DNA from 2 places in the Variovorax sp. EBFNA2 genome. Region 2 is predicted to be linked to the other one. Evidence: riboswitches for the same ligand, from Rfam matches in the RefSeq annotation. Region 2 holds a riboswitch; the other holds the start of a gene.
The links. Region 2 has a riboswitch for S-adenosylhomocysteine ahead of metH (methionine synthase). Riboswitches for the same ligand answer to the same signal wherever they lie in the genome.
Positions count from the first base shown of each region.

Region 1: another riboswitch for S-adenosylhomocysteine. It lies ahead of ahcY (adenosylhomocysteinase); the one in region 2 lies ahead of metH (methionine synthase).

Region 1 is NZ_CP138496.1:5,747,420-5,756,430, reverse strand. Features, by position in the region: gene RZE79_RS27075 (ABC-2 family transporter protein) at 1-744, shown strand, start outside; gene RZE79_RS27070 (peptide chain release factor 3) at 745-2,373, opposite strand; gene RZE79_RS27065 (GNAT family protein) at 2,451-3,044, opposite strand; gene RZE79_RS27060 (alpha/beta fold hydrolase) at 3,071-4,126, opposite strand; gene RZE79_RS27055 (hypothetical protein) at 4,123-4,569, opposite strand; gene RZE79_RS27050 (alpha/beta hydrolase) at 4,612-5,541, opposite strand; gene phaP (TIGR01841 family phasin) at 5,564-6,061, opposite strand; S-adenosyl-L-homocysteine riboswitch at 6,302-6,370, shown strand; gene ahcY (adenosylhomocysteinase) at 6,436-7,875, shown strand; gene RZE79_RS27035 (TlyA family RNA methyltransferase) at 7,882-8,724, shown strand; gene metF (methylenetetrahydrofolate reductase [NAD(P)H]) at 8,735-9,011, shown strand, end outside.
Region 2 is NZ_CP138496.1:234,971-243,981, forward strand. Features, by position in the region: gene RZE79_RS01130 (triacylglycerol lipase) at 1-1,007, opposite strand, end outside; S-adenosyl-L-homocysteine riboswitch at 1,141-1,216, shown strand; gene metH (methionine synthase) at 1,287-4,001, shown strand; gene RZE79_RS01140 (phospholipid carrier-dependent glycosyltransferase) at 4,101-5,855, shown strand; gene RZE79_RS01145 (glycosyltransferase family 2 protein) at 5,852-6,838, shown strand; gene RZE79_RS01150 (GtrA family protein) at 6,835-7,224, shown strand; gene RZE79_RS01155 (amidohydrolase family protein) at 7,352-8,551, opposite strand; gene RZE79_RS01160 (TetR family transcriptional regulator) at 8,497-9,011, opposite strand, start outside.

The DNA of each region.
Region 1 (9,011 bases), 950 kb from region 2:
TACCCCGCATCGGCTTTGCTGCTCACCGTCGGCCAGTTCCTCGGTACAGGCATCGAGGTGGTCGCCGTCTGGGCGCTGTTCCATCGCTTCGGCGAAGTGCAGGGCTGGGGCATCGGCGAGGTCGCGCTGTTCTATGGCCTCGTGAACTGCATGTTCGCCCTCGCCGACGCATTGGGTCGCGGCTTCGACGTGCTCGGCACCGAGTTCCTGCGCACCGGCACCTTCGACCGGCTGCTGCTGCGTCCGCGTCCGCTCGCGCTGCAGCTCATGGGCCACGACGTGCGCATCAGCCGCCTGGGCCGCCTGCTGCAGGGCCTGCTCGTGCTGGCCTTCGCGACCGTGCAGGCCGACATCGCGTGGACGCCAGGCGCGGTGGCCGTCGCGCTGTTCGCGATGGCCGGCGGCATCGCGCTGTTTCTCGGCATCCTCGTGCTGCAGGGCACGCTGTCGTTCTGGACGGTCGAGAGCCTGGAGATCGCCAACGTGCTCACCTACGGCGGCGTGCAGGCGGCGCAGTACCCGCTGGCGCTCTACGCGCAGTGGTTCCGCCGTGTGCTGACGTTCATCGTGCCGCTGGCCTGCGTGGCGTACTACCCGGTGCTGGCGATTCTGGGCAAGTCCGACCCGCTGGGCGCGCCGGCCTGGGTGGGGTGGGTGTCGCCGCTCGCGGGCTTCGTGTTCCTCGCGGCGGCGTTCGGTGCGTGGCGCATCGGGCTGCGCCACTACACCTCGACGGGCAGCTGATCAGCCTGCGCTTTGCAGCGCCAGCCCCGCGTGCTCTCGCAGCGGATGGAAATGGATCTTCGGAAAGCGCTCCTGCGCCAGCCGCACGTCGTACGGCGAGGTGCACAAAAAGGCCAGCGTGTCGGCCGCGTCCTTGGCCATGCGCACCGGGTAGGCGTGGACGAACTCGCGCAGCTCGGCCGGGGTGTCGGCCGTGATCCAGCGCGCGCCCGTGTACTGGCAGCCTTCGAGCCGCACGTCGGCGTCGTACTCGGCCTTCAGGCGGTGCTGCACCACTTCGAACTGCAGCTGGCCGACGGCGCCCAGCAGCATCGGGCCGCCGACCTCGGGGCGGAAGACCTGGATCGCGCCTTCCTCGCCGAGCTGGGCCAGGCCCTGCTGCAGCTGCTTGGTGCGCAGCGGGTTCTTCAGGATGACGGTCATGAACAGCTCGGGCGCGAAGAAGGGCAGCCCGGTGAACTGCAGGTTCGCGCCGTCGGTGATGGTGTCGCCCAGCTGCACGCCGCCGTGCGTGGTGAAGCCCACGATGTCGCCCGCGTAGGCCTCTTCCACCGCCTCGCGGCGCTGGCTCATGAAGGTCACGACGCTGGTGGGACGCAGCTCTTTCGACGTGCGCTGCACCTTGAGCTTCATGCCCGGCGTGTACTTGCCCGAGGCCATGCGCACGAAGGCGATGCGGTCGCGGTGGTTGGCGTCCATGTTGGCCTGCACCTTGAAGACCACGCCCGCGAAGTCCTTGTCCTCGGGCTGGATCTCCTTCACCACCGGCTGGCGGTTGACCAGCGTGGTGCTGGTGCGCGACTGCGGTTGCGGCGCCAGGTCGACCAGTGCGTCGAGCACTTCCATCACGCCGAAGTTGTTCACGCCGGAGCCGAAGAACACGGGCGTCTGCTTGCCGGCCAGGAAGGCCTCGCGGTCCCAGGTGGGGGAGGCGCCGGTGGCGAGTTCCATGCTTTCCATGGCGTGCTCGAAGTCGGCGCCGAAGCGCTTGGTCAGCGTGTCGCGTTCGCTCAGCGGGATGGTCTCGAAGTCGTGCGGCAGCCGCTCGCTGCCCGACTCGAACACCGTCATCGCCTGCGTGCGCAGGTTCATGATGCCGCGGAAGCTCTTGCCCTGGCCCACGGGCCAGGTCATGGGCACGCAGGGCATGCCGAGTTCGCGCTCCACCTCGTCCAGGATGTCCAGCGGCTCGCGCACTTCGCGGTCCATCTTGTTGACGAAGGTGATGATGGGCGTGTCGCGCTGGCGGCAGACCTCGATCAGCCGGCGCGTCTGCGCTTCCACGCCGTTGGCCGCGTCGATCACCATCAGCGCCGAGTCGACGGCGGTGAGCACGCGGTAGGTATCTTCCGAGAAGTCCTTGTGGCCGGGGGTGTCGAGCAGGTTGATCACGTGCTCGCGGTACACCATCTGCATCACCGACGAGGCCACCGAGATGCCGCGCTGCTTCTCGATTTCCATCCAGTCGGAGGTGGCGTGGCGCGAGGCCTTGCGAGCCTTCACCGAGCCGGCGATCTGGATCGCGCCCGAGAACAGCAGCAGTTTTTCGGTCAGCGTGGTCTTGCCGGCGTCAGGGTGGGAAATGATCGCGAAGGTGCGACGGCGGCGGGTTTCGGCGAGAAAAGACAAGGTGGGCAATCTGCAGGGGGAATCCCCCGATTTTAGGAGGCCGCCCCGCAATCCTCCTCAATCCCCTGCCGATGGGCCTAAAACGCCTCCGTCACCCCGTACGCCCGCATCTGCGCCTCGACCTGCGCCGCGTCCTGGCTCAGCACCACGAGGTCGTGCGCCTTGCCCTCGCGGTCTTTCACGTGGCGCGTCAGCAGGGCCTCGGGCCGGAAGCCCAGGGCCTGGAAGACGGCGATGGCGCCGCGCTGGTCGACGCTCATCTGGGCGACGATCTTTTCCTGCCCGTGCGCGAAGGCCAGCGCGCAGCCCTCCTGCGCCAGCTGCTGGCCCAGGCCGCCGCCGCGCAGCGTGGGCGAGACCAGCACGCGCAGCTCGGCGACATGGCCCGACCACGAGTGCGGGTCGCGGATGACGGCGGCGCAGCCCAGCACGGCGCCATTGCGCACGGCGAGCACGCTGTCGATGTCGCCGCGCTCGATGGCGCGGACCCAGGCGGCCATCACCTTGGGCTCGGTGATGTCGCGCGGCAGAAAGAGCAGGTCGTGCGTCGGCAGCGCCTGCGCGAAGGCGAGCACGGCGGGGGCGTCGGCGCCGGTCATCAGGCGCAGGGCGATGTCGCCGTCCGCGTGGGCGACGGTGCGCGGGTAGGTCCGGGAAGAAGATGCGGTCATGGGAAGGTGTTCGGTGGTTGTGTTCGTCAGGTGGAGCGCACGCCCAGCCATTCGTCGAGCTTGGGCCACAGCCGCCGCACGGCGTTGGTGCCGGCCGCCAGGCTGACGTGGCCGCCCTTGAGCACCACCTCTTCCTTGTCGGTGGAGCCGATGCCGGCAATCAGCGGCTGCCCCGCCTCGTAGGGCACGATGTGGTCGTGCTGCGCGAGCGCGTGCAGCACCGGCACGGTGATGTTCTTCAGCAGCACCTTGCGCCCGCCGAGCACCAGCTCGCCCTTGTGCAGCTTGTTGTCCCACATGAGCTCCTTCACGGTCTGGCGGAAGTACTCGCCGGCCAGCGGCAGCATCTCGGCGCCCCAGCGGTCGAACATGCGGTACGACTTGACGAACTCGTCGTTGGCCATGTTGTCCCACAGCTGCACCAGCCCGGCGCCGCGCCCGGCGGGGCGCAGCATGTCGAAGGAGGCGAACAGCATCTCGGGCGGCACGTTGCCCACGGTGTCGATGAGGCGATCGACGTCGAAGTACCGCCGGTCGGACCACGCATGAAAGAGCGTCATGCGGCTGAAGTCGATCGGCGTGGTGAAGAGCGCGAGGTTCTTCATCGGCCCGTCGGGATGCAGCGCCGCGTACAGCGTGGAGAGCACGCCGCCCATGCAGTAGCCGGCGAGGGTGACGTCTTCTTCGCCCGAGTCTTCCTGCACGCGGCGGAGCGAGTCGGGAATGAAGTCGAGCACGTAGTCTTCGATGCGCAGGCGCTTCTCGTCGGGGCGCGGCGCGTTCCAGTCCATCACGTAGACGTCGTAGCCCTTGAGCAGCAAATACTCGACCATGCTCTGGCCCGGCGCGAGGTCGAAGATGTAGGCGCGGTTGGTGGTGGCCATCACCATGAGCACCGGCACGCGGTAGATCTCGTCGACCATCGGGCGGTAGTGGTACAGGCTCAGCGTGCCGCGTCGGTGGATCTCGTCCTTGGGCGTGAGGCCGACGGCGGGCGCGGTCGAGGTGAGGAAGTCGAGCCCCTTGATGTTGCGCTGGATGGTGCGCTCGATCTCGCCGCGGATGTCGGGCAGCGCGCTCATGGGCGGCGCTTTCCGGTGGGGCGTTTCTTTGGGGCGGCGGCTTTGACAGGTGGGATCGGCGCCGCCGCGGGCGGCTGCCTGGTGCGACGTGGCCGGGGCGACGCGGTGGCGGCATCGGCGGTCCGCGCTGTCCGCGCAGCAGGTCCGGCCCCGCCTTCCAGCGCGCGGCGGATGCCCGCCAAGTGGTCGTCGATGCGGTGCAGCTGTTCGCCCAGCGCCTGCAGGTCGCCGCGTGTCGGCAGGTTCAGCAGCGTGAGGTAGCGCGCCATCAGGTCGCCCAGCGCCTTCTGCGCGGTGAGCGAGGCGTTCATGCCGCCATGCATGCCTTGTCGGAACGGGTCCGACGCCATGGTTTCGTTGGCGAATTCGTTGGTGCTTTTCTCCCACTGGGCCGTGAGCTCACGCCACATCGCCATGGGATCGAGGGACGGAAACTGGCTCATCGAAACACCTCCGTCTGGGTTGGTCGTTGTCTCTTTTTTTCTTCAGTGATCGTCGCGTCGCGCTGCTCGTGCGGTGTGCGCGGCAATGGCCTCGGTGATCTGCGGCCACATCGCGATCGGCAGTGCGTGGCCCATGCGTGGAATGCGCAGCAGCTTCGCGCCGGGAATGGCCTCGGCCACGTCGATGCCGCAGGCCACGGGCACCAGCGGATCGACGTCGCCGTGGATCACCAGCGTGGGCACCTGCACCGCACGCAATGCCGGCTTGCGGTTGCCCGACGCGAACACCGCCGCCAGCTGCCGCGCCACGCCGCCCGGGTTGAGGCCGCGCAAAAAAGCGAGCTGCGCGCGCCCGGCATCGCGTGCCTCGTCGAGCGGAAAGGCGTCGGGCCCGCGCAGCACGCGCCACAGCTTGGCGTGGTGCGGCAGGTAGGCCTCGAAGCTCGTCGGGGTGGGCGCGAACAGCACCGCCAGCGCCTCGGGCGTGGGCGGCGGCAGGGCCGGGTCGCCCGTGCTCGACATGATGCTGGTGAGCGAGCGCATCCGCCCCGGGTGATGGATGGCCATCTCCTGCCCGATGGCGCCGCCCATCGACGCACCCACGATGTGGGCGCGCGCGATGCCCAGCGCGTCGAGCAGGCCGGCGCAGTCGTCGGCCATGTCGCGCAGCGTGTAGGGCACCTGCAGCGGCCGGCCGGCCATGGCCTGCAGCATCAGCGCCTGGATGTCGGGCACGCCGGCGTGCGGCAGGTGGGTGGAGTGGCCGATGTCGCGGTTGTCGAAGCGGATCACGTGGTGCCCGCCGGCCTGCGCCAGGCCAGCGCAGAACGCGTCGTCCCAGGCGACCATCTGGGCGCCGAGGCCCATGACCAGCAGCAGCGGCGGCGCCTCGGGGTCGCCGAAGCTGTCCCAGGCCAGGTCGATGCCGTTGGCGCGGGTGCGCCGTTCGGTGCGGGGTGGGACAGCGGTCATGCGGACGGCGGTCTTCGTTGCGTTACTTGCGCTGCAGCAGCTTCGTGACCTCGTCCACGTTGGACTGGATGCGCTGGCGCACCACGTCGAAGGCATCGGCCTGCGACTTGGCGGCCAGGGTGGCCAGCTCCTTGATGTCGTCGACGGCGCGCTGGAACGACTGGCGGCCCAGCTCGTCGAGCTTGGCCAGGTTTTCCTTCGGGTCCTTGCCGGGCATCGCCTTGGCGGCGGTCTGCCATTCGGCGATGGCGCTCTTGATCATCTCGGTCTGTCGCTGCACCACGGACTGCAGGCCCTGGTAGGACTTCTCGTTAGCCTGCATCAGCGCCTGCAGGTCCTTGCGGCCGCTGTCGAGCAGCTTGCCGGCGCTGCCGGTCAGGTCCAGGTTCTGCAGGCGCTCGGCCATGCCCTTGAGGTTCTTCATCGGGTCGAGCATGTCCGCGGCGGACGGCGCCGCCTGCTTCGCGCCGGCGCTGCTGGCGGTGGTTTTTTTCGCGGCGGCTTTCTTGGCAGTGGCCATGGTGCGGAATCTCCTGTGTCGGGTGATGAAAACAATCGAACGGGTGGATGCAGGCAGCGGCCGGGCGGCCGGGGCCCGCCGCCACGATACGCCGCGTCGGCGCGGCCGAGGGCGGTCGAAGCGCGGATTTGCCTGCGGAGTTTCCCGGGGTGGCCCGTGCGACGCCGCAGCACCCGTGCTTTCCGTGATGTGGGATGCCCCGGTCGATTGGCGGGTGCGGCGGCCGCGACTACAATCCGGCGCTCCGAGGAGCGTTGCAGCGCCGTCAGGCGTGAGGCTCGGACCACATCGCAACCACGCTCACCCGCTGTTCTCGCGGTGAGTTTTTCTTCCCCGTACGCAGTGGCATCTTTCAAACCAGTTTTGGAGTTCTCATGAGCGCTGTACTCAAGCCCACCCCCGTCTCGACCGCCGACCAGGCGATTGCCGACCTGTCCCTTGCCGCCTGGGGCCGCAAGGAAATCAAGATCGCCGAAACCGAGATGCCCGGCCTCATGGCCATCCGTGAAGAGTTCTCGAAGGGCCAGGCCCTCAAGGGCGCGCGCATCACGGGCTCGCTGCACATGACCATCCAGACGGCCGTGCTCGTCGAGACGCTGCAAGCCCTGGGCGCCGAAGTGCGCTGGGCCTCGTGCAACATCTTCTCGACGCAGGACCACGCCGCCGCGGCCATCGCCGCCGCCGGCACGCCGGTGTTCGCCATCAAGGGCGAGTCGCTGAAGGACTACTGGGACTACACCCACGCCATCTTCGACTTCGGCCCCAAGGGTTCGAAGGGCGAAGGCCCGAACATGATCCTGGACGACGGCGGCGACGCTACGCTGCTCATGCACCTGGGCCAGCGCGCCGAGAAGGATCTGGGCGTGCTCGCCAACCCGACCAGCGAAGAAGAACGCATTCTTTACGCCGCCATCAAGGCCAAGCTGGCCGTGGACGACACCTGGTACACCCGCAAGTCGGCCGAGATCATCGGCGTGACCGAAGAGACGACCACCGGCGTGCACCGCCTGAACGAGATGAGCGCCAAGGGCACGCTGCTGTTCCGCGCCATCAACGTGAACGACTCGGTCACCAAGAGCAAGTTCGACAACCTGTACGGCTGCCGCGAATCGCTGGTCGACGGCATCAAGCGCGCGACCGACGTGATGATCGCCGGCAAGGTGGCTTGCGTGGCCGGCTACGGCGACGTGGGCAAGGGCTCGGCCCAGGCGCTGCGCGCACTGTCGGCACAAGTGTGGGTCACCGAAATCGACCCGATCAACGCCCTGCAGGCCGCGATGGAAGGCTACAAGGTCGTGACCATGGAGTACGCCGCCGACAAGGCCGACATCTTCGTGACCACCACCGGCAACAAGGACGTCATCACGCACGACACCATGGTCAAGATGAAGGACCAGGCCATCGTCTGCAACATCGGCCACTTCGACAACGAGATCGACGTCGCGTCGATCGAGAAGTACGAGTGGGAAGAGATCAAGCCGCAGGTCGATCACATCACCTTCCCCGATGGCAAGAAGATCATCCTGCTGGCCAAGGGCCGCCTCGTGAACCTGGGCTGCGGCACGGGCCACCCGAGCTTCGTGATGTCGTCGTCGTTCGCGAACCAGACCATCGCCCAGATCGAGCTGTTCACCAAGCCCGACGCCTACCAGGTGGGCAAGGTCTACGTGCTGCCCAAGCACCTGGACGAGAAGGTCGCGCGCCTGCACCTGAAGAAGGTCGGCGCCATGCTCACCGAGCTGACCGACGCCCAGGCCGCCTACATCGGCGTGAGCAAGAACGGCCCGTACAAGCCGGACACGTACCGCTACTAAGCGTCCATGCGCGCTGATCAACTGTTGGTAGAACGCGGCATGGCCGCCTCGCGTTCGCAAGCCGTCCGGCTCATCGCCGGCGGCATGCGCTGGCGTGACGCGGGCACGAGCGACGCGTGGCGCACTGTCGTCAAGAACAAGGACGAGGTGCCCGAGTCGGCCGAGCTCGAACTCGCCGACGCGGCCGAGGCACGTTATGTGTCGCGCGGCGGCCTCAAGCTCGAAGGCGCGCTGAAGGTCAGCGGCGTGGACCCGACGGGCAGGCTCTGCCTGGACGTCGGCCAGTCGACCGGTGGCTTCACCGATTGCCTGCTGCAGCATGGTGCCGCCAAGGTGGTGGGCATCGATGTGGGCCACGGGCAGCTGCATCCGCGCATGCGCGAAGACGAACGCGTGGTCGCCATCGAAGGCGTCAATGCGCGGGCGTTGTCGCCGGCCGATCTGCAGGTGGACGAGGGCGATGACGAGGACGAAGACGCCGAAGTGGGCGAGGTCGCCGAAGTGGTCGAGGCCCCGCCCGAACCGCGCTTCGACCTCATCGTCGGCGACCTGTCGTTCATCTCGCTCACGCTGGTGATGCCGGCCGTGGTGCAGTTCCTGGCCGACGACGGCCAGTTGCTGATGCTGGTCAAGCCGCAGTTCGAACTGCAGCCCGGCCAGGTCGGCAAGGGCGGCATCGTGCGCGACGAGGCGATGTACGCGGTGGTCGAGAAGCGCCTGCACGACGCCTGCGCGGCGCTCGATCTGAAGGTGCTGCGCTGGTTCGACAGCCCGATCGCCGGGGGCGACGGCAACCGCGAGTTTTTCATTCACGCCGTTCGTGCTGCCAAGGCCGGCGACGGTTCCTAAGGAGACGCAGGTGCGCCTTCCGCTGAGTTTCGAATTCTTCCCGACCAAGACGCCCGAAGGCGCGGTCAAGCTGCGCGCCGTGCGCCAGCAGCTGTATGTGCGCAAGCCGCAGTTCTGCTCGGTCACCTACGGCGCGGGCGGCTCCACGCACCAGGGCACTTTCGGTGCGGTGCAGGAGATCCTGGCCGAGGGCGTGGACGCTGCCAGCCACTTCTCGTGCATCGGCGCCACGCGCGCCACTGTGCGCGAGCAGCTGGCCGAGCTGAAGGCCATGGGCGTGAAGCGGC
Region 2 (9,011 bases):
GGCGGCTTCTTCTCGTAGTACGGGAACTGGCTGCCGTAGGTGTTGCCGAAGGCCTGGTTCACCTCGTCGAGGTGGTTCTGGCGGTAGTCGCCCAGGTGCGTGCCCAGTCGCGTGGTGCAGACCGCGAGCAGGCCGTCGTTGGCCTCGCCGAAGAAGAACAGGCCGCCCAGCGTCGACAGCGCCGTGTCGCTCGGGTCGAACAGGTTGAAGCTGGTCGACACGCCCGACCACGAGTAGTAGCGCACGCCGTTGGCCACGGCCGCACCGCTCTTCACGTCGCACGACGAGCCCGCGGCGGGGCGCCCCTGCGGAAACTTGGCGTCGAAGGCCGCGCCGCCTGCCGTGGTGAGCGAGGCCAGCGCGTTCAGCGGCACTTCGGGCAGCTGGCTCGGGTCCTTGCCCGAGAGAAAACCGATCATTCCCGTCAGCAGGCCGATGGCCTTCACCACCAGCGTCTGGGCGATGCCGCCTTCGGGCAGTTTGGCGAGCAGGTCGGCCACCTTCGAGCCGCCGTTGGCGCCGCCCACCGAGGTGACCGACGCCACCATGTCGGGCGCCACCGCCGCGACGTAGCGCACCGTGGGCGAGCCCTGCGAATGGCCGATGAGGTTGAACTTGAGCGTGGGGTTCTGCTCGAGCGCGCGGATGGTCTTGAGCTCCTGCAGCAGCTGCTCGCCGCGGATCTCGGAGGTGTTGGTGCCCGACACCTGCGCCACGTACACCCTGGCGCCCGCGCCGGCCAGCTGGCCGGGGATGTCGTAGAAGTAGTCGACGCCCAGCAGGTTGTCGAAGCCCAGCAGGCCGTGGACCAGCACGATCGGGTAGCGGGTCTTCGCGGTGTCGGAGGTCACGAAGGCCTCGACGCGCGTCGCGGTGTCGCTGGCCGCGGCACGGGCCGGTGGCGTGTGAACCGTGAGGGCCGCGGCGGCCAGGAGACCGCAGCTCAGGGCCACGGCGCGCATCGGGGTGGCTGCACGCTGCAACCGGGCAATCGACTTCCTGACCATCTGGCGCTCTCCCTTACGTCTGGTTAAAAACACGAACGTTCGTTCGGAAATGGTGGGCGCATTCTGTTGACACATGCAGGAATGAAAACTGGGGTTTTCCCAGGGCGCCATCGAATCGACCTAAAATGCGCGACTTCCCAAGGAGCGTTGCAGCGGTTCGCCACAGAGGCGAATCGTCAGGCTTGGGGCGACAACGACGCTCGCCTGTTCGACTCTTCCGCAGGTGAGGCCATGTCCCAGATTCCCGCATCCGTTTCCGCTCCCGTCGCTCCCCCTCCCATGAAGCTGTCCGGCCTCGAGCCGGTCGCCATCGGCGCAGGGACGCTGTTCGTCAACATCGGCGAGCGCACCAACGTCACCGGCTCCAAGGCCTTCGCGCGGATGATCCTCAACGGCCAGTTCGAGGACGCCCTGGCCGTCGCGCGCCAGCAGGTCGAGAACGGCGCGCAGGTGATCGACATCAACATGGACGAGGCCATGCTGGACAGCAAGGCCGCGATGGTCCGCTTCCTGAACCTCATTGCCAGCGAGCCCGACATCGCGCGCGTGCCTGTGATGGTCGACAGCTCCAAGTGGGAGGTCATCGAGGCCGGCCTGCGCTGCATCCAGGGCAAGGGCATCGTCAACTCCATCTCCATGAAGGAGGGCGTCGACAAGTTCAAGCACGAGGCCAAGCTGGTCAAGCGCTACGGCGCCGCCGCCGTGGTCATGGCCTTCGACGAGAAGGGCCAGGCCGACACCTACGCACGCAAGATCGAGATCTGCGAGCGCGCCTACCGCGTGCTGGTCGACGAGGTGGGCTTTCCGCCCGAAGACATCATCTTCGACCCGAACATCTTCGCCATTGCCACCGGCATCGAGGAGCACGACAACTACGCCGTCGACTTCATCAACGCCGTGCGCTGGATCAAAGAGAACCTGCCGGGCGCCAAGGTGTCGGGCGGCGTGAGCAACGTGAGCTTCAGCTTCCGCGGCAACGACCCGATGCGCGAAGCGATCCACACCGTGTTCCTGTACCACGCCATCCAGGCGGGCATGGACATGGGCATCGTCAACGCCGGCATGGTCGGCGTGTACGACGACCTGGAGCCCGCGCTGCGCGAGCGCGTCGAAGACGTGGTGCTCAACCGCCGCCCCGACGCCGGCGAGCGCCTGGTCGAAGTGGCCGAGACCGCCAAGAGCGGTGCCAAGGACGAGAGCAAGCGCCTCGAATGGCGCGGCACGCCGGAGCACCCCGTGCACGTCAACCAGCGCCTGTCGCACGCGATGGTGCACGGCATCACCGACTTCATCGTCCAGGACACCGAAGAGGCCTACCAGCAGATCCTCGCCAAGGGCGGGCGTCCGCTGCACGTGATCGAAGGTCCGCTCATGGACGGCATGAACATCGTGGGCGACCTGTTCGGCCAGGGCAAGATGTTCCTGCCGCAGGTGGTGAAGTCGGCGCGCGTGATGAAGTCGGCCGTGGCCCACCTCATCCCGTACATCGAGGAAGAAAAGCGCCAGGACGAGGCCGCGGGCCGCGACGTGCGCACCAAGGGCAAGATCATCATCGCCACCGTGAAGGGCGACGTGCACGACATCGGCAAGAACATCGTCACGGTCGTGCTCCAGTGCAACAACTTCGAAGTCGTGAACATGGGCGTGATGGTCCCGTGCCACGAAATCCTGGCCAGGGCGAAGGTCGAGGGCGCGGACATCGTGGGCCTGTCGGGCCTCATCACGCCGAGCCTCGAAGAGATGCAGTACGTGGCCGGCGAGATGCAGAAGGACGACCACTTCCGCATCAAGAAGATCCCGCTGCTCATCGGCGGCGCCACCACCAGCCGCGTGCACACCGCCGTCAAGATTGCGCCGCACTACGAAGGCCCCGTGGTCTACGTGCCCGACGCCTCGCGCAGCGTGAGCGTGGCGCAGAGCCTGCTCTCCGACCAGGCCACCGCGTACATCGACGAGATCAACGCCGACTACGCCAAGGTGCGCACGCAGCACGCCAACAAGAAGCAGGTGCCGATGTGGCCGCTGGCCAAGGCGCGCGCCAACAAGACACCGGTCGACTGGTCGAGCTACACGCCGCCCGTGCCCAAGTTCATCGGCCGGCGCCTGTTCAAGAACTTCGACCTCACCGAGCTGGCCAGGTACATCGACTGGGGCCCGTTCTTCCAGACCTGGGACCTGGCCGGCCCGTTCCCCGCCATCCTGAAAGACGAAGTCGTCGGCACCGAGGCCGTGCGCGTGTACGCCGACGGCCAGCGCATGCTCAAGCGCCTCATCGAAGGGCGCTGGCTCAGCGCCAGCGGCGTGGTCGGCTTCTGGCCCGCCAACACCGTGAACGACGACGACATCGAGCTGTACACCGACGAGACGCGCAGCGAGGTTGCGCTCACCTGGTACGGCATGCGCCAGCAGACCGAGAAACAGATGATCGACGGCGTGATGCGCCCGAGCCGCTGCCTGGCCGACTTCGTCGCACCGAAGGACAGCGGTGTGAAGGACTACGTCGGCGTGTTCGCCGTCACGGCCGGCCTGGGCGTCGAGAAGAAAGAGAAGTTCTTCATGGACGACCTCGACGACTACTCGGCCATCATGCTCAAGGCGCTGGCCGACCGGCTGGCCGAGGCCTTTGCCGAGGCCATGCACCACCGCGTGCGCACCGACCTGTGGGGCTACGCGCCCGGCGAAGGCCTGAGCAACGACGACATGATTGCCGAGAAGTACCGCGGCATCCGCCCCGCGCCCGGCTACCCGGCCTGCCCCGACCACAGCGTGAAGGGCCCGATGTTCGACCTTCTGAACTGCGCGGACATTGGCATGACCCTGACGGAGAGCCTCGCTATGATGCCCGCCGCCAGCGTGAGCGGCTTCTACCTCGGGCATCCCGATGCGACGTACTTCAACGTCGGCAAGATCGGGCACGACCAGTTGCAGGACCAGGCTGCGCGGCGCCGCACGAGCGAATCGGAGCTCGAGCGCCTGCTGGCGCCGAACCTTTGAACCTGCCGGTCGGCCGGCCCACCGGCGTGACCGGCCACGGGAGTTGATATTCAGAAGCTGATCTTTGCCGCCGCGCACTACGCCCAGTTCGCGATCTTCGTGATCGCCTGCTGGGGTGCCGGCCGTGCGGTGCTCGCGCACCTGCGTCCCCCGTCGCGCCGCGACGCCTGGCTCGAAGCCGCCATGGCGGCCGCACTCGGCGTTGGCCTGTACATCTGTGCCTTCCAGGCGCTGGCCATCTTCGGGCTGTTCCGCCGCGAGGCCACGCTGGGCCTGGTCGGTGCGGGCGTCGTGGCCGCCGCGTGGCAATGGCGCGGCTGGCGCGCCGACATCCGCGCACTGCGCGCGGCCGCACCGACCACCCCGCCGTGGACCCGCTTCGAGCGCATCGCCGCCATCGCGCTGGCGCTGGTCGCGCTGCCCGCGCTGGTGGCGCCGCTCGCACCGCCGGCCGCCTTCGACGAGCTGATGTACCACCTGCCCTATGCGCGGCAGGTGGCGCAGCAGGGCTCGCTGGGCATCCACGAGTGGCTGCGTTACCCCTGGTTCCCGTACAACTACAACCTGCTGTACGCCGCCGCGCTGCAGGTGGGCGACGACGTGCTGCCGCACTTCCTCAACGCGCTGGCGGGTGCGCTGTCGGTGGTGATGATCTTCCGCCTGGGCATCCTGCACGCCAACCGGCTCACCGCCTGCATCGGCGCGGCCATCTGGCTGGGCCTGGGCGACTACGCCAACGCGCTGATCGACATGGGCGTGGCGCTGTTCGTGCTGACCGCCTGCGTGGCGCTGTGGTGGTGGCGCGAATCGGAGCCTTTGCGCGACGGCACGCGCTGGCTGTCGCTGGCGGCGTTCTGCCTCGGCGTGGCGGCGGGCTCCAAGTACCAGGCGCTGATCTTCCTGCCGCTGGTGGCGCTGTTCGTGGTGCGCCACGAGCGTCGCGTGTGGCGCGCCTGGGCGCCGGCGCTGCTGTGCTTCCTGATCCCGTGCATCTACTGGTACGCGCGCAACGCCATCATGACGGGCGACCCCTTCAACCCGATCGGCGCGCGCGTGTTCGGCTTCACCGAGTGGACCCCGGCCGACTACGTGCAGCAGGTGGCCGACGTGCGCGTCCACGCCGAGATGCCCAATGCACTGATCTGGTCCGTGTTCCTCGCGCCGTTCAGCGTGTGGTGGAAGCGCTCCGCCGCCGTGCGCGCGGCGGGCTGGTTCTGCCTGTACTCGGTGGCCGTGTGGGTCGTGACCTCGCGCTACCCGCGCTACCTGACGGCTTCGTTTCCCTTGCTGGCGTTGACAGCGGCCGTGGGCTGGCAGGCACTGGGGGTCTGGATCGCGGCGGGCGTGCGCCGCCTGCGCGGAGCGAAGGTTGCCGCCGCACCGGCCGGCCCGCGCAGCGGCGCCGGTGTGGGCGACTGGGTCGTGGTGCTGCTGCTGGCCGTGCTCGCGGCCGTGTCGGTCGGGCAGACCGCCAGGAAGGTGGCCATGGTCTCGCCCACGCCCGAAAGCCGCGAAGCCTTCCTGCGCAAGCACGTGCCGGGCTACGCCGTGATGGACTACCTGCGCACGAACGCCAAGGGGCGGGTCTACCAGATCGCGCTCAACGAGGCGATCTACTACGGTCCCAACCCGATCTGGGGCGACACGCTCGGGCCATGGCGCTACACCGATTTCGGCAAGCTCTCCGGCGGCGACCTGGCGCGCAAGCTTGGGGGCCTGGGGTTCGTCGCCGTCGTGCTGCCGGACAGCGTGGTGCCCGTGTTCAGCGCGCGCACCGACTTCGACAAATACTTCGCCGTGCAGTATGAAAAAGACGGCTGCCGCGTCTACCGTATTCTTTCCGCTGCACCATGACCGATTCTGATGTCTCCCCTCGCAGCGCCGGCAGCCCCGCCATGCCGCGCATTGCCGCCGTCATCCCCTGCTTCAACGAAGCCCTGGCCATCACCCAGGTGATCGAGGGCTTCCGCGCGGCGCTGCCCGGCGTCGAGGTCCACGTCTTCGACAACAACTCCACCGACGACACGGCCGCCGTGGCCCGTGCCGCCGGCGCGATCGTCACGCACGTGGCCGCACGCGGCAAGGGCAACGTGGTGCGGCGCATGTTCGCCGACGTCGAGGCCGACATCTACGTGATGGTCGACGGCGACGCCACCTACGACACCACCGCTGCACCGCGCCTCATCGCGCGGCTGGTCGAGGGCAACCTCGACATGGTGGTCGGCAGCCGCGTCGACGACGGCCAGGACGCGCTCACCTACCGCGCCGGCCACCGCTTCGGCAACTGGCTGCTCACGGGCACCGTGGCGCAGCTCTTCGGCGGCGGCCTCACCGACATGCTCTCGGGCTACCGCGTGTTCTCGCGCCGCTATGCCAAGTCGTTCCCCGCGCTGTCGCAGGGCTTCGAGATCGAAACCGAACTCACCGTGCACGCGCTCGAACTGCGCATGCCCTATGCCGAGGAAGGCACGGCCTACAGCACGCGCCCCGAAGGCTCGCACAGCAAGCTCTCGACCTACCGCGACGGCTGGCGCATCCTGAAGACCATCGGCAAGCTCTTCGTGAGCGAGCGGCCGCTGCAGTTCTTCTCGATCGTCGCCGCCGTGCTCGCCGTCGGCGCGCTCGCGCTGGCCGTGCCGCTGTTCATGACCTACGCCCACACCGGCCTGGTGCCGCGGCTGCCCACGGCGGTGCTCGCCACCGGCGCGATGCTGGCGGCGCTGCTGTCCTTCGTCTGCGGCGTGGTGATGCACACCGTCACGCTGGGCCGGCAGGAGGCCAAGCGGTTGCGCTACCTGGCGCAGCCTTGCGTGCGCGAGAGCCTGCGCAGCCGATGAAGATCGGTCGTGAGTTCCTGTCGTTCGCCGTGGTCGGCGCGGCGGGGTTCGTGGTCGACGTGGTGGTGCTGTACCTGCTGGCGCCGCTGCTGGGTTGGTACGGGGCCCGGGTGCTGTCTTTCCTGGCGGCCGCGACGGCCACCTGGGCGCTGAACCGCCGCTACACGTTCAGCGCGCGGCGCTCCGACGGTTCGGTGCTGCGCGAGTACCTGGGTTATCTCGTGACGATGCTGGGCGGCGCGGTCGTCAATTACGGCGCCTATGTGCTCGTGCTGCATTGGGCGACGGGCCAGTGGGCGCCTGCGGCCGGCGTGGCGCTGGGGAGCTGCGCGGGGCTGGGCGTGAACTTTCTGTCGGCGCGCTACCTGGTGTTCCGCGCGAAGTAAAAATCTCGCTCCCTCCCCCTCTGGGGGAGGGCTGGGGTGGGGGCACGCGGCGCATCCATCGAGCGCTCTGCCTGCCCCCATCCCGACCTTCCCCCAGAGGGGGAAGGAGAAAGACAGGCGGAGGCGCTCAGTGCCCGCCCGACACCACCACCGGAATCTCCGTCGCAGGCGGCGTGTTGCGGCTGCGGCCGCAGCGCACCAAGCCGTCGATCATCACCATGCCCACGCCCGGGATGTCGCCCAGCTGCACGCTCTCGAGCAGGCCCGGCGCAGGCGAATGCTGCGCGCGGTCCATGAAGACGAAGTCGGCTGCGCGGCCCACTTCGATCAGGCCGCAGTTGAGCTTGCGGATCTTCGCCGTGTTGCCCGTCGCGAAGCAGAACACCAGCTCGGCCGGAATGTTCGCGATCGACGACAGCATCGCCACCATGCGCAGGATGCCCAGCGGCTGCACGCCCGAGCCCGCGGGCCCGTCGGTGCCGAGGATCACGCGGTGCGGGCACTTCAATTCAAGGGCCGCCTTGGCCGCCGCGATGGCGACCTTCTCGTTGCCGTTGTGCACGATCTCGATGGCGCGCGTGCTCTTCTCGCACAGCTCGCACACATGCGCCTCGGGCAGCGAGGTGTGGCCGCCGTTGATGTGGCCGATGATGTCGGCGTCGGCCTCGAGCACCACGTCCTTGTCGATCAGCCCCGAGCCCGGGATCGACGGGCCGCCCGTGTGGATCGTGCTCTGGATGCCGTACTTGCGCGCCCAGGCCACCATTTCCTTGGCCTCGTAGCCGGCCTTCACCGAGCCCAGGCCCACTTCGCCAAGCAGGCCCACGCCGGCTTCGGCGAGTTCCTTGAAGTCGCTTTCGACCATGCCCTTTTCGATGACCGGCGCGCCGGCGAGAACCTTCACGCCGCCGGGACGGAAGTTGTCGAACGCGCGTTGCGCGGTGATGGCCAAGGCCTTCAGGCCGACGATGTCTTTCGGGCGACCGGGCAGGTGCACTTCACCCGCCGAAATCATCGTGGTCACGCCGCCGTGCATGGTCGAATCGATCCAGCCGATCTGGCCCTGGCGTGGCGTCCAGTCGCCGAACACCGGGTGCACGTGGCTGTCGATGAGGCCCGGTGCGACGCAGGTCTTGCGCGCGTCGATGACGGTCTGCGCGCCTTCGAGGTCACAGTCTTTTTCCTTGCCGATCGCGACGATCAGGCCGTCGTTCACCACGAGGGTGTCGGCGTCGAGGATGGGCTTGTCGATGTCGCCCGAGAGCAGCAGCCCTATGTTCTTGATGACGACCTTGCCCGACTTTGCGCCGGCTGCGATTTCTGCCATTTCGTGGTGTCCTCGTGGGGTGGGGTGGTGTTGTCTTGTTCCTGGATGTCGTCCGCGCGCACGGTGCGCAGCAGGGTCTCGATCACGAAATCTTCCCAGTGCCGGATCGCCTCGGGCGACTCCATCGGTTCGCCGAGGAAGGCCGTGAGCGTGTGCCGGTTCGAGGTGTAGAAATAGCCGGTGGACGCAATCAGCAGGTAGATGTCGCGCGCCACGAGGTCGGTGCGGAACAGGCCCTGGGCGCCGCCGCTGGCCAGGATTTCCGCAATGATGGCCACCGCCCGCGACGAGTACTCGCGCGCCCGCAGCGACTTGGAAATGTGCCGACCCTTGTGCAGGTTCTCGGTGTTCAAGAGCGTCACGAACTCGGGGTTCTTGCGGTAGTAGCCGAGCACGAAGCGGATGACTTCGGTGAGCGCTTCCACGGGCCGGCTCGCGTCGAGTGCAATGGCGGCTTCGG